2 regions of the Pseudomonas sp. GG8 genome follow, and region 1 is predicted to be linked to the other one. Evidence: riboswitches for the same ligand, from Rfam matches in the RefSeq annotation. Region 1 holds a riboswitch; the other holds the start of a gene.

Evidence for each region. Region 1 has a riboswitch for cobalamin ahead of ACVBEG_RS11555 (CbtB domain-containing protein). Riboswitches for the same ligand answer to the same signal wherever they lie in the genome.
Region 2: linked by a shared signal. The riboswitch ahead of cobO (cob(I)yrinic acid a,c-diamide adenosyltransferase) and the one ahead of ACVBEG_RS11555 (CbtB domain-containing protein) in region 1 are both predicted to bind cobalamin.

The regions. Positions count from the first base shown of each region.
Region 1 covers NZ_JBRIIP010000001.1:2,407,005-2,414,319, forward strand. Annotated here, with positions in the region: gene ACVBEG_RS11540 (ATP-binding protein) at 1-122, opposite strand, end outside; gene cobN (cobaltochelatase subunit CobN) at 142-3,906, opposite strand; gene cobW (cobalamin biosynthesis protein CobW) at 3,910-4,974, opposite strand; cobalamin riboswitch at 5,073-5,285, opposite strand; cobalamin riboswitch at 5,361-5,581, shown strand; gene ACVBEG_RS11555 (CbtB domain-containing protein) at 5,677-5,862, shown strand; gene ACVBEG_RS11560 (CbtA family protein) at 5,874-6,593, shown strand; gene ACVBEG_RS11565 (cobalamin biosynthesis protein) at 6,590-7,015, shown strand; gene cobM (precorrin-4 C(11)-methyltransferase) at 7,069-7,315, shown strand, end outside.
Region 2 covers NZ_JBRIIP010000001.1:4,056,129-4,063,443, reverse strand. Annotated here, with positions in the region: gene ACVBEG_RS19560 (PQQ-dependent sugar dehydrogenase) at 1-1,258, opposite strand, end outside; cobalamin riboswitch at 1,479-1,701, shown strand; gene cobO (cob(I)yrinic acid a,c-diamide adenosyltransferase) at 1,807-2,418, shown strand; gene ACVBEG_RS19550 (cobyrinate a,c-diamide synthase) at 2,429-3,724, shown strand; gene bluB (5,6-dimethylbenzimidazole synthase) at 3,721-4,371, shown strand; gene cbiB (adenosylcobinamide-phosphate synthase CbiB) at 4,368-5,276, shown strand; gene cobD (threonine-phosphate decarboxylase CobD) at 5,269-6,276, shown strand; gene ACVBEG_RS19530 (cobyric acid synthase) at 6,273-7,315, shown strand, end outside.

The DNA.
Region 1 (7,315 bases):
CCGCGCGGGCCTTCGATCAGGATGCCACCAATCCTGGGGTCGATAGCTGTCAAACACAGCGCCAGTTTCAGCTCTTCGGCACCGACCACCGCAGCCAATGGGAAATGCGGGATATCGTTCATGCTCGTCTCTCGAAAATCATCAGTGTTCTTCTATATCCAGCAGCAGGTTTTCCAGCGCCTGGCGGTACTCACCCGGCGCCTCCCATAACCCACGCTGCTGAGCTTCCAGCATGCGCTCGGTGATATCGCGTAACGCATCAGGGTTGTGCTGCTCAATGAATGCACGGGTCGAAGGGTCCAACAAATAGGCATCGGCCAGCAATGCGTACTGGTGATCATCAATCAAATGCGTGGTGGCGTCGAAAGCAAACAGAAAGTCCACCGTCGCGGCCATCTCGAACGCGCCTTTATAGCCGTGGCGCTTGACCCCTTCAATCCACTTTGGATTGGCCGCGCGCGCACGCACGACTCGGTTCAACTCCTCTTTCAGGGTGCGGATTTTTGGTAAGTCCGGCTGACTGTGGTCGCCATGGTAGCTGGCGGCTTTATGTCCGCTGAGGCTTTCCACGGCGGCGAGCATGCCACCTTGAAACTGGTAATAGTCGTTGGAGTCGAGCAGGTCATGCTCGCGATTGTCCTGGTTCTGCAGCACGGCTTGTACGTGGGACAATCGCTGAGCAAAACGCTCGCGCGCTGGCGTGCCTTCATCAGCGCCCCCATACGCGTAACCGCCCCAGTTCAGGTAGACCTCGGCCAGATCTTCGCGACTTTGCCATAAGCGCCCGTCGATAGCGCCTTGCACGCCGGCACCATAAGCACCCGGCTTGGCGCCGAAAATGCGCCAACCAGCCTGTCGTGCGGCATCGTCGGCACTCAAACCGTTGCTCTCAAACGCCTGGCGTTCTTCGCGCACCTTGGCCGCCAGTGGATTGAGTTCATCCGGCTCATCAAGGGCGGCGACCGCTTGAACCGCAGCATCGAACAGGTGGATCAGGTTGGCGAATGCGTCGCGAAAAAAGCCGGAGACGCGCAATGTCACGTCCACCCGAGGCCGGTCGAGCAGGCTCAGAGGCAGGATTTCAAAGTCGTCGACCCGCTGGCTGCCCGTGGCCCAGACTGGACGGACCCCCATCAGGGCCATGGCCTGGGCAATATCGTCACCGCCGGTGCGCATGGTCGCTGTACCCCAGACGGACAGACCCAGCTGACGCAGGTGATCGCCGTGATCCTGCAAGTGCCGCTCCAGCAGCAGGTTCGCCGATTGAAAACCGATACGCCACGCGGTCGTGGTTGGCAGATTACGCACGTCCACGGAAAAGAAATTACGCCCGGTAGGCAGCACATCCAGGCGCCCACGGCTGGGGGAACCGCTGGGCCCTGCCGGAACGAATAGACCGCTCAACGCGTCCAGTAGACCCTGCATTTCCGCAGGACCGCAGGCATCCAGCCGTGGCGCAACAACTTCGCTTAAATTATAAAGAATAAGTGCCAAGTCATTGTTTTCAGTCAACTCACTGATAGGATTTAGCATCAACACCTGCTCGATCAGCCACGCTGCATACAACTCCAGCCGCTCACGCGTATCACCCGCCGTGCGCCAGGGTTCGGCGCTGATATCCAACAGTGACGCAGGGCGAGGCCCACTCCAGGGCTCTGACAGCACGCAGTCCAGAGGGTCGAAGTTCAGTTCGAAAGCTTTGCTCAGGGCGCGCAACAGGCTCGATTGCGCGCCACGGCCATCACCGCGAGGAATCCGGAGCAACGCGAGCAAGGTGTCGATGCGCAGACGCCCGCTGGGCGATTCGCCGAAGATATGCAGGCCATCGCGAATCTGCGATTCCTTCAGATCACACAGGTAAGTGTCCAGACGTGGCAACCAGAGGGCAGCATCCGCATCGGCGTTGAGCGCCTCGTCCAGTTGCAGTTCACGATCGATCCGGGTTTCACGCACCAGCTTGAGGATGTCTCGTTGCAGTTCGCCTGCACGGCGTGGATCGAGCAGTTGAGCTTCGTAATATTCATCGGCGAGCACTTCCAGATCACGCAGCGGACCGTAGGTTTCGGCCCGGGTCAGTGGCGGCATCAAGTGATCAATGATCACTGCCTGGGTCCGGCGCTTGGCCTGAGCGCCCTCACCAGGGTCGTTGACGATGAACGGATAGATGTTCGGCATCGCACCCAACACGGCGTCCGGCCAGCAATTTTGCGACAGGCCGACACCTTTGCCCGGCAGCCATTCGAGATTGCCGTGTTTGCCCACGTGCACCACGGCATGCGCGCCGTAGACTTTGCGCAACCAGAAGTAGAACGCCAAATAACCATGGGGCGGCACCAGGTCGGGGTCGTGATAGACCGCGCTGGCGTCTACTTGGTAACCCCGCGCGGGCTGAATACCCACAAACGTCAGGCCAAAACGCAGCCCCGCGACCATCATTCGGCCTGCGCGAAACATCGGGTCGCCCTGCGGCGCGCCCCAGCGGGCGGTCACTGCCTCGCGATTGGCAACAGGCAAGTCATTGAACGCGGCCTGATACTCGTCCAGCCCCATGCTTTGCTGACACGGGCGCAGATCAATGCTGTCCAGATCATTGGTCACTCCACCGAGCAACGCATGGATCAAGGCCGTGCCACTTTCAGGCAACGGCGCCAGCGGATAACCCTCGGTTTGCAACGCGCGCAAAATATTCAGCGCGGCTGCTGGCGTGTCCAAACCAACGCCATTACCGATCCGACCGTCGCGGGTGGGGTAATTGGCCAGAATCAACGCGACGCGCTTGTGTTGATTGGGCAGACGCGCCAAATCAATCCAGCGTCGCGCCAGTTCGGCAACAAAATCCATGCGCTCGGGCTGGGCGCGATAACACACCACATCGGATTGGCTGCGCTCGCTGTGCCAGGCCAGATCCTTGAAACTGATCGGCCGGCTGATGATCCGCCCATCCAGCTCGGGCAACGCGATATGCATCGCCAGGTCCCGTGGACCCAGTCCTTGCTCGCTGGCGGACCACGCGGGTTCATTGTCCTGGGCGCAGATGGCCTGGATCACCGGAACATTGCGCCGAAACGGTCGCACATGGGGGGCTTCAGGGCTGGATTGAGCGAAGCCGGTGGTATTCAGGATGAGCGCGGCACCGACCTCATCAAGCAGGTCTTCCACCACCGTCAGGCAGCCCGGTTCTTTCAGGCTGGCGACCGCGATGGGTAAAGGATTCAAACCCTGTGCCTGCAAACGGGCGCAGAACACGTCGACAAAGCCGGTGTTGGCCGCTTGCAGATGGGACCGATAGAACAACAACGCCACGACGGGCTGAGCAGTATGCCAATCGGCCTGCCAGTCACTCAGCTTGGCATTGGCCTTGTGCGGATGGTAGATCGCGGTACGTGGCAAAGCTTGAGGTTCTGCCCAAGGATAATCGCGGCCCAGCCAACAGTTTGCCAAACAACGATACAGCTCAAGCGCGTTGTGCATACCGCCCTGGCGAAGGAAATGCCAGAGCCGCTCGCCTTCTTCCGCGGCAACAGTGCTCAAGCCGCTCAGCTCCGGGTCCGGACGATCATCGCCCGGCACCAGAATAAGCTGCACCCCCTGTCCCGCAAGCTCCACCAGACGCTCGACGCCATAACGCCAATACCCAATGCCGCCATGCAGGGAAATCAGGATGACCTTGGCATGCCGTAGAACTTGATCGACGTACATGTCCACTGACGCGTGATTTTGCACTTGCATCGGGTTGGCCAGACGCAGACTGGGGTAATCCTCAGGCAACTGTTGCGCCGCCTCGGCGAGCAACGCCAAATGTGAATCGCCGCTGCAGAGAATCACCAGCTCGGCCGGGGTTTGCCCCAGATCAGCGATGCTGTCGTCAGGTACAAAGCCGCCAGGTTGGGTTCTCAGTAAATGCATAAGTCAGCCGGCAACCGCTGCGTGCAGTTGGGCTTCGAGAACGCCGGCGTCGAGTTCCTGACCAATCAACACCAGATGGGTCGCACGTTCTTCCTCGGTACGCCAGGCACGGTCGAAATGCTTGTCGAAGCGCGTCCCGACGCCTTGAATCAGCAAGCGCATCGGTTTGCCCGGAATCGCCGCGAAACCCTTGACCCGCAAAATACCGTGCTGCACCACCAGTTGCGTCAAGGCGTCCAGCAACAGGCTTTCGTCGGCCTGCGGCAATTTGATCGAGATCGAATCGAACGCATCATGATCATGGTCGTCATGGTCATCGCCTTCGTGATGATCATGGTGGGTGCGGCGGCTATCGATATGCACCTCCGACTCGGCGCCCAGCCCCAGCAACACGCTGATGGGCAAACGACCGCTGCTGGCTTCGATCACTTTGACCGCGGGTGGCAGTTCTTCGGAGACTTCAGCGCGGACGGTCGCCAAGCCTGCCGCATCAAGCATGTCGGCTTTGTTGAGGATGACCAGGTCCGCGCTCGCCAGTTGATCGGCGAACAACTCGTGCAGTGGCGACTCATGGTCAAGGTTCGGGTCGAGTTTGCGCTGTGCGTCGACTTGATCCGGGAATGCAGCGAAAGTGCCTGCCAACACCGCAGGGCTGTCGACCACGGTAATCACCGCATCGACCGTGCAGGCGTTACGAATTTCTGGCCACTGAAACGCTTGAACCAAAGGTTTTGGCAATGCCAGGCCAGAGGTTTCAATCAGGATGTGATCCAGGTCGCCGCGACGGGCAACCAATTCGCGCATGACCGGGAAGAACTCTTCCTGAACCGTGCAGCACAGGCAACCGTTGGCCAACTCATACACACGACCGCTGGCTTCTTCTTCGGTGCAGCCAATGGTGCATTGCTTGAGAATGTCGCCATCGATGCCCAGTTCGCCGAATTCGTTGACGATCACCGCGATGCGCCGACCTTCCGCGTTGTCGAGGATGTGCCGCAGCAACGTGGTTTTGCCCGACCCGAGGAAACCGGTAACGATAGTAACGGGAAGTTTGGCCAGTGATTTCATCGGATGCCCTTTGGCAAAGCGGCGGGCAAACAGGACGATAACCACGTAGCACATGCACGCAGATCAATTCGCCACCGGATCACCCCGCCCGGTTGTAGTGAGAATCTTGTTCCGAGGCAGGTCTCCTGGCTGACGGTGGCGTGTTGACGGCCTATAAAAAGCGTCCGACACGCGTTCATTGCGCCTTCCCACACGCGTGCAGTGGCAGTGCAATGAACATGACCGTTTACAGTTGCGGGGGCAGCCGCGGCTTGAACCGCGTTCCCTTTTAGCTCCGCGCATACCGGAGCACCTCGAACGAGCAAGGCTACGCAGTGGCTGCGGACAGGTCAATCACCGACTAAGCCGCAGATGCTCTGGATTGACTCCTGTGCGTGCTCATGTTTTCCTACGGCCTTGTTTCGGGTGCCCTTCACAGGGTGAAACGGGAAACCGGTGCGCTTCATGCCAACAGGCATAAGCAAGTCCGGCGCTGCCCCCGCAACGGTAAGCGAGTGAAGAATCAGATCCACTGTGCCAGCAGTCCGGCATGGGAAGGTGATTCTTGATGGTCAGGCTGCACGGACCCCTCGCAAGCCCGGAGACCGGCCCGACAAATCATCTGACAAACCCGCGGTGGGCGGGCGCTGTTGAACCTCTACTGACGCCTGTCAGTGGGGTTTTCATGCGCTTGCCTACTTGCCGACACTTGAGGGAAGCGCCATGTCGATCAGCACTATCAGCCACTCAGCTACAACCACCTCCACTCAGACCCGACGCCTGACGGCTGCCGTCAGCGCCCTCCTGCTGGGTGCCTTTCTGGTCTACTTCGCCGGCTTCTCGCATATCAATGCCGTCCACAACGCGGCGCACGACACCCGCCACAGCTCTGCCTTCCCTTGCCATTGAGACCTGCCGCCATGTTCAAGCGTATCGCTCAAACGGCCGGGTTCACGGGTCTGTTCGCCGCACTGTTGTTGACGCTGCTGCAAAGCGTCTGGGTTGCGCCGCTGATTCTGCAAGCGGAGTCCTATGAGAAAGCACCGACAGAGCAGGCCCATGAACACGCTGAAGGCGTTGGCGCAGGCCATGTTCACGACGCCGAGGCATGGGAACCTCAAGACGGCTGGCAACGTGTCTTGTCCACCACCGGAGGCAACCTGGTGGTCGCAGTCGGTTTTGCATTGATGCTGGCGGGGCTTTACACCCTACGTGCGCCGGGCCGTACGTCTCAGGGGATACTGTGGGGGCTGGCCGGGTTTGCCGTGTTCGTTCTCGCGCCGACCCTGGGCCTGCCACCTGAGCTGCCGGGGACTGCGGCGGCTGATCTGGTTCAGCGACAAATCTGGTGGGTGAGCACAGCGGCATCTACTGCCGTCGCCTTGGCACTGATCGTGTTCAGCAAACATTGGTTGCTGAAGGTGCTGGGTGTAGCGATCCTGCTGGTGCCACACGTGATGGGTGCACCGCAACCAGACGTGCATGAGAGCCTGGCCCCTGAAGCTCTGGAAGCTCAGTTCAAGATCGCCTCGCTGCTGACCAATGCGCTGTTCTGGATCGCCTTGGGTCTGATCAGTGCTTGGCTGTTCCGCCGCAATAATCATGAAGTGAACGCCCAACACGTCAATCACGGCGCATGACCCGGCAGCACTCGGTGCCGACCCTGGCGGTCGGCCTCGGCTGCCAGCGCGGTTGCCCTGCAAGCCGACTGCTGGAACTGATTGAACAGGCTTTGCAGGGTCATGGGCTGAAAATTGAAGCCATCACTGCCCTCGCCTCCATTGACCTGAAACGTTCTGAGCCGGGTTTGCTGGCGTTGGCAGAGCGTCTGGGTCTGCCACTGGTGTTTTTCAGTGCAGCAGAGTTGAGCTGTTTCGACGCGCGACTCAGTCATCGTTCTGCCATCGCGTTCGCCCACACCGGTTGCTACGGCGTGGCCGAAAGCAGTGCATTGGCGCTGTTACAGCGCCTTGGTGGACGTCATGGCGAATTACTGATCACCCGGCAGAAAAACCAGCAAGCGACATTTGCCTTGGCCGGTGACGTACTCAATCGTCGATAATCTGTCCGTTTTCACTCCCACTCAAAAGCCTAAGGCTGGATTCTGGAGCACCCATGACCGTTTTTTTTATCGGCGCAGGCCCCGGCGACCCGGAACTGATCACGGTCAAAGGCCAGCGCCTGATCCGCAGTTGCCCGGTGATTATCTACGCCGGCTCACTGGTACCGACCGCTGTCCTTGAAGGGCATCAGGCGGTACAGGTGATCAATAGCGCCGAGTTACACCTGGAGCAGATCATCGCCGCGATGAAATCCGCTCATGAACAAGGCTTCGATGTCGCTCGGGTGCACTCCGGCGATC
Region 2 (7,315 bases), 1.6 Mb from region 1:
CATGCTGATCATTGATCACGCCCACCGGACGCCCCTGGGCCTTCTCGTCTGCGTTGAGGAAACCGGTCAACAGGTCGACGGGGGCGCCGCTGGGTTTGCCGTTGGTGAACGGTACGAATATCACCTTGTAACCGCTGTGGGGGTTGCGGTTCCACGAACCGTGTTGGCCGATGAATACACCTTGGGTGAACGGTGCCGGCAGCGATTTTCCGTCACTGAAGGTCAGACCCAACGACGCGGTGTGGGGTCCGACGGCGTAATCCGGTGCAATGGCCTTGGCCACCAAAGCCGGGTTTTGGGGTGAGACGCGCACATCCACATGCTGGCCGTAGTAGCTGAAAGGCCAACCATAAAATGCGCCATCCTTCACTGACGTAATGTAATCGGGTACCAGATCGCTGCCGATTTCGTCGCGCTCATTGACGGCGGTCCACAGCGTGCCTGTCTGCGGTTCCCAGTCCATGCCATTGGGGTTGCGCAGGCCAGAGGCAAAGATCCGATGCGCGCCCGTCGCGGCATCGACTTCCCAGATCGCGGCTCGACCTTCTTCCTTGTCCAGGCCGTTCTCACCGACATTGCTGTTGGAACCCACGGTCACGTACAGTTTTTTACCGTCTTTGCTGGCAATGACGTTCTTGGTCCAGTGGTGATTGAGTGTCCCTGCAGGCAGGTCTGTCACCTTGCTTGGCTTGCCGGTAATCGAGGTTTGCCCGTTTTCATAATGGAAACGCAGCAGTTGATCGGTGTCGGCGACATAGAAGTCGTTGCCGACCAGGGCCATTCCAAAGGGTGAATTAAGGTTTTGCAGGAACACGGTACGGGTTTCAGCAACACCGTCATGGTCTTTGTCGCGCAGCAGTGTGATCCGGTTGGCGGACGCTACGCCCGCCCCCGCACGCCCCATGACCTTTTTCATGATCCAGCCCCGAATGCCTTTGCTGTCATCGGGCTTGGCCGGCGAGTTGGTTTCGGCGACCAGTACATCGCCGTTAGGCAGCACGTACAGCCAGCGCGGGTGATCCAGGTCTTCGGCAAACGCCGACACCTGAGTGCCTGGTGCAGCGACAGGTTTTGCACCCTTTGCCCAGCCCACGGCAGGGGCGATGTTCACGGTCGGGATCAGTGTTTTGTTCGGTTCAGGCAGCTTCGGCTGCGGGCCCGTGCCTTCCGCTACTTGCAGGCTGGCAGTCTCGCCGCAAGCGGTAAGGCCGGTCATCAGTACAAGCAGTACTGCCAACTGAGGTCTGAGTGTGAACATGACGATCTCCATGAAAAGCGAAAAGTGCGCGTAAAGCAGTAGAGGAGGGTGGGCTGTTGAGGTTCAACCTTTTGCAGGTGAGTTGATAGTCAGCAAGCTTAGTAGGTGGCGCGGGATGGCTGTCGTTTAATATCAATCGATATGACTCGCACGGGTCAAACAGCTTTATTACGCGAAAGGAAAGGGCGCTTCGATTGACGCTCTATCCCCAACCCTCTACCCTTCGCGACGTGTTTCAGGTGCTCAGCCATCGCTGATGGGCTGAGTGAAACAGGGAAGCCGGTGAGGACGCGTCCAGCGACCGATTCCGGCGCTGCCCCCGCAACGGTAAATGAGTCAAAGCTGCGCATTCAGTCACTGCATCGTAAAAAATGTGGGAAGGCGCGCAGTGGGGGAAAAGCCCGCTCATGAGTCCGGAGACCGGCCTGAACCATCCAACAGCATCACGGCGGGCGATGCTCTGCGCAGGGTCTTTTTTGACCGTGCTGGCAGTCAATTCCTGTGCCTTCCGTTTGCTTTCGCGTGCCCTGCTCAAACGGAGAGCTGAGATGAACGAATCCCCCGAACGTGACGAACGCCATCTGGCGCGCATGCTGCGTAAAAAAGCCGTCATGGACGAGCGCATTGCCAGTTCGCCGAATGAATGCGGGCTGTTGCTGGTCCTGACGGGGAACGGCAAAGGCAAAAGCAGCTCAGCGTTCGGCATGCTTGCCCGCGCCATGGGCCACGGTATGCAGTGTGGCGTCGTGCAGTTCATCAAGGGTCGCAACAGCACCGGTGAAGAGCTGTTCTTCCGTCGTTTCCCCGAGCAGGTGCGTTATCACGTCATGGGCGAGGGCTTCACCTGGGAAACCCAGGACCGCCAGCGCGATATCGCCGCCGCCGAAGCTGCCTGGGAAGTGTCCCGGGAAATGCTGCGCGACCCAGGCATCGGCCTGATCGTGCTCGATGAACTGAATATCGCCCTCAAACACGGTTATCTGGATCTGGAGCAGGTCCTCAGCGACCTGCAAAGTCGTCCGCCGATGCAGCATGTGCTGGTGACGGGTCGTGGCGCGAAACCCGAGCTGATTGATCTGGCGGATACGGTTTCCGAGATCGCCGTGGTCAAGCATGCCTTTCAGGCCGGTATCCGTGCGCAGAAAGGCATCGAGCTATGAGCAGTCCTTCATGAGAGCGCCGCGTCACTGCCCGGCGGTGTTGATCGCTGCGCCGGCTTCCGGCCAGGGCAAGACCACCGTGACGGCCGCGTTGGCCCGACTGCACCGCAATCAAGGGCGCAAGGTTCGGGTGTTCAAATGCGGCCCTGACTTTCTCGACCCGATGATTCTCGAGCGCGCCAGTGGCGCGCCGGTCTATCAGCTGGATTTGTGGATGGTCGGCGCCGATGAAAGCCGCCGACTGTTGTGGGAGGCGGCGGGCGAAGCCGACTTGATTCTGATTGAAGGGGTCATGGGCTTGTTCGACGGTACGCCGTCCAGCGCAGACTTGGCGCGCCATTTCGGCGTACCGGTTCTGGGCGTGATCGACGGCACTGCGATGGCCCAGACTTTTGGCGCGTTGGCCCTGGGCCTGGCGCGTTATCAGCCGGACCTGCCGTTTGCCGGGGTCTTGGCCAATCGCGTCGGCACCGTGCGCCACGCGCAACTGCTCAAAGGCAGCCTGACCGAGGGCTTACGCTGGTACGGCGCGTTGTCACGAGAAACCGGGATCGAGTTGCCGAGCCGTCATTTGGGCCTGGTCCAGGCCAGCGAACTGAATGATCTGGATGCACGCCTCGACGCCGCCGCCACCGCCCTAGGCAGCACGTGCGAGGTGTCCTTGCCGCCGGCTGTCGAATTCGCCGCGCCCGACATCGTCAAGGCTGAACCCTTGCTTGAGGGGGTGCGCATTGCCGTGGCTCGGGACGAAGCGTTTGCCTTTACCTACGGCGCCAGTCTTGACCTGCTGCGGGCCATGGGCGCCGAGTTGTCGTTTTTCTCGCCGATCCACGACACCTTCATTCCCGATGCCGACAGCCTTTATCTGCCGGGCGGTTACCCCGAACTGCACCACGTCGCGCTGGGTCAAAACCTACCGATGCTGGCCGCCGTTCGCGCCCATCATGCAGCAGGTAAACCCCTGCTGGCTGAGTGCGGCGGCATGCTTTACCTGCTGGATGCCTTGACCGATGTCGACGGTCAGCGTGCGCAACTGGTGGGGCTGCTGACGGGCGAAGCCGTGATGCAGAAACGTTTGGCCGCGCTGGCTTTGCAAGCGGTCGAACTGCCGGAAGGCTTGCTGCGTGGGCACACCTATCACCACTCGCTGACCAGCACTGAGTTGCAGCCCATCGCTCGAGGTCTGAGCCCTAACGGTGGACGCGGCGCCGAGGCGGTCTATCGTGACGGGCGCATGACCGCGTCTTACGTACACTTCTATTTCCCTTCTAATCCTCAAGCGGTTGCGGCGCTTTTCAAACCATGAATGATCAGGCGTTCAGCCCCGACGAACGTGCGGCGGTGTATCGAGCGATTGCCGAGCGTCGCGACATGCGCCACTTCATCGGTGGTAGCGTGGCGCCGGAGCTGCTGGCGCGATTGCTCGAAGCGGCGCATCAGGCGCCCAGCGTCGGGTTGATGCAACCGTGGCGCTTTATTCGCATCAGTGACCGGTCGCTGCGGGAGAGCATCAAGGCACAGGTCGAGGCAGAGCGGATTCTTACCGCAGAAGCCTTGGGTGAGCGCTCCGACGATTTCATGAAGCTCAAAGTCGAAGGCATTAACGATTGCGCGGAAGTGCTGGTCGCGGCGCTGATGGATGATCGCGAGCGGCATATCTTCGGGCGCCGCACCTTGCCGGAAATGGACATGGCGTCCTTGTCCTGCGCGATTCAGAATTTGTGGCTGGCAGCGCGTGCCGAAGGGTTGGGCATGGGCTGGGTTTCACTGTTCGAACCGCAAGCGCTGGCCGACCTGCTGGGCATGCCGGCGGGGGCAAAACCCTTGGCGATTCTGTGTCTGGGACCGGTGGCCGAGTTTTACCCGGCGCCCATGCTGGTGCTGGAAGGGTGGGCGCAGGCTCGTCCGCTGAGCGAATTGCTCTACGAAAACCAGTGGGGAGTGAGTCGATGAGCATGGCGTTGTTGAGCGTCGCCGGGGTTGCGCTGGATGCGCTGCTGGGCGAGCCGAAACGGGCGCACCCGCTGGTGGCGTTCGGGCGCTTTGCCGACCGGATCGAACAGCGTTTCAATTCGGCTGGGCGCGGTTGGCGCAGTCATGGTGTCACCGCCTGGTTCATCGCGGTGATCCCGTTGACGCTGCTGGTGACTTTTTTCAGCTGGTTGCCCTATATAGGCGGGTGGGTGGAGGTTCTGGCGCTGTATTGCGCGCTGGGTTTGCGCAGCCTTGGCGAGCACGTCGAGCCGGTGGCGCAGGCCTTGCGCAGCGGTGACCTGGACGAAGCCCGTCGTCGCGTGGGCTATCTGGTGAGTCGGCAGACAACGGAGCTGGACTCGACTGAAGTCGCCCGCGCGGCCACCGAATCAGTCTTGGAAAACGGCAGCGATGCAGTGTTCGCCGCCTTGTTCTGGTTTGTTGTCGCGGGTGCGCCGGGGGTGGTGTTGTATCGCTTGAGCAATACCCTGGATGCTATGTGGGGCTATCGTAATGAACGTTTCGAACGGTTTGGCTGGGCGGCGGCAAAGATCGATGATGTCTTGAATTACATTCCGGCACGCCTGGTGGCGTTGACCTACGCGCTGCTGGGCAACACCCGATTGGCCCTGCGCTGCTGGCGTTCTCAAGCACCTGGCTGGGACAGTCCGAATGCCGGTCCGGTGATGGCCGCCGGTGCGGGCGCGCTAGGCGTGGAGTTGGGTGGGGCAGCGATTTATCACGGTGAACTGCACCAGCGTCCGCAATTGGGCGAAGGCGCGCCGGCTGATGCTCAGTCGATCGATCGTGGCTGGCAACTGGTCCAGCGCGGTGTCTGGTTGTGGTTGCTGGTCCTGTGCGTGGGGGCTGAACTGTATGCTTGAGCACGGCGGTCGCTTGCGAGATGCGGCATTGCACTACGGCATCGCTGAAGCCGAGTGGCTGGACCTGTCCAGTGGCATCTCGCCCTGGCCCTGGCCGATTCCGGAAATCCCGGCGCGAGCCTGGGCGCGGCTGCCGGAAACCGACGATGGCCTGGAACTGGCAGCCTGCGCCTACTATGGCGCCCCTCGTGTGCTACCGGTGCCCGGTTCGCAAGCCGCGATTCAGGCGTTGCCGCGTTTGCGTCGTGCGGGCAAGGTCGGTGTGTTATCGCCGTGTTATGCCGAACATGCCGAAGCCTGGCGTGCCAACGGCTTTCGGGTGCGCGAAGTGTTCGAGCACGAAGTGGATTTTTTCATCGACAGCCTTGATGTGCTGGTGGTGGTCAATCCGAACAACCCCACCGGGCTGAGCATCGTCCCGGAGCGCCTGCTGGAATGGCACGCGCACCTGGCCCAGCGCGGTGGCTGGTTGGTGGTCGATGAAGCCTTTATGGACAACACGCCGCAGTTGAGCCTGACCGCCGAAGCCTGGCGCGTCGGCTTGATCGTGTTGCGTTCGTTCGGCAAGTTCTTCGGGCTGGCGGGCGTGCGTTTGGGCTTTGTGATTGCCGAACCACAGCTGCTCAAATTGCTGGCGCGGCAGATTGGCCCTTGGGCCGTCAGCGGGCCAACGCGTGTGCTGGGGCAGGTGTGCCTGAGCGATGTCGAAGGTCATCGCCTGCAACGCCTGCGTACCGAACACGCCAGCCAGCGCCTGGCTGAACTGCTGAGCCAGTATGGCTTGAAACCTCAGGGTGGTTGCGCGCTGTTTCAATGGTTGACGACTCCGCACGCTGTTCAGGTTTATGAGTTCTGTGCCCTGCGCGGGATTCTGCTGCGGCTGTTTTTGAACACCGGCAGTCCCCACCACAGCGCCTTGCGTTTCGGTCTGCCGGCTGAAGAAGTCGACTGGCAACGGTTCGAACGAGCTCTTAGCGACTACACCAAGGAAATACCATGACCACCTTGATGGTGCAGGGGACGACGTCAGACGCCGGTAAAAGCACGCTGGTTACCGCGCTCTGTCGCTGGTTGACCCGTCAGGGCGTTCGCGTGGTGCCTTTCAAGCCGCAGAACATGGCGCTCAACAGCGCAGTGACGGCGGACGGTGGCGAGATCGGCCGAGCGCAAGCGGTGCAGGCCCAGGCCGCTGGGCTCGAGCCACACACCGACATGAATCCGGTGTTGCTCAAGCCCAATAGCGACACGGGCGCGCAGGTCATCATCCACGGCCGGGCGGTGACCACCATGAACGCGGTGGCGTATCACGGCTATAAAGAGATCGCGATGCAGGCGGTGCTGGCCTCGCACCAACGCTTGAGTGCGGCCTATCCGGTGGTCATGGTCGAAGGCGCCGGATCGCCTGCCGAAATCAACCTGCGTGCTGGCGACATCGCCAACATGGGCTTCGCCGAAGCGGTGGATTGCCCTGTCCTGTTGATTGCCGATATCAATCGCGGCGGGGTCTTCGCCCACCTGGTGGGCACCCTGGAACTGCTGTCCCCGAGTGAGCAGGCGCGGGTCAAAGGTTTCATCATCAATCGTTTTCGCGGCGATATCGCCTTACTGCAACCGGGCCTTGACTGGCTGGAAGCACGCACCGGCAAACCGGTGATCGGCGTGCTGCCGTATGTGATGGATTTGCACCTCGAGGCCGAAGATGGTCTCGATCAGCGCCAGACCGACAAGGTCGAGCAGGTGCTGAATGTGGTGGTGCCGGTATTGCCGCGTATCAGCAATCACACGGACTTTGACCCGTTGCGCCTGCACCCACAGGTGAATCTACAGTTCGTCGGTCCTGGCCAGCCGATCCCGGCTGCGGACTTGATTATCCTGCCTGGCTCGAAAAGCGTACGCAGCGATCTGGCGTTCTTGCGCAGCCACGGCTGGGACATCGCCATCGCCCGGCACCTGCGCTATGGCGGCAAGGTGTTGGGCATTTGTGGTGGTTTGCAGATGCTCGGTCAGCAGCTGCATGACCCGCTGGGGCTCGAAGGCGC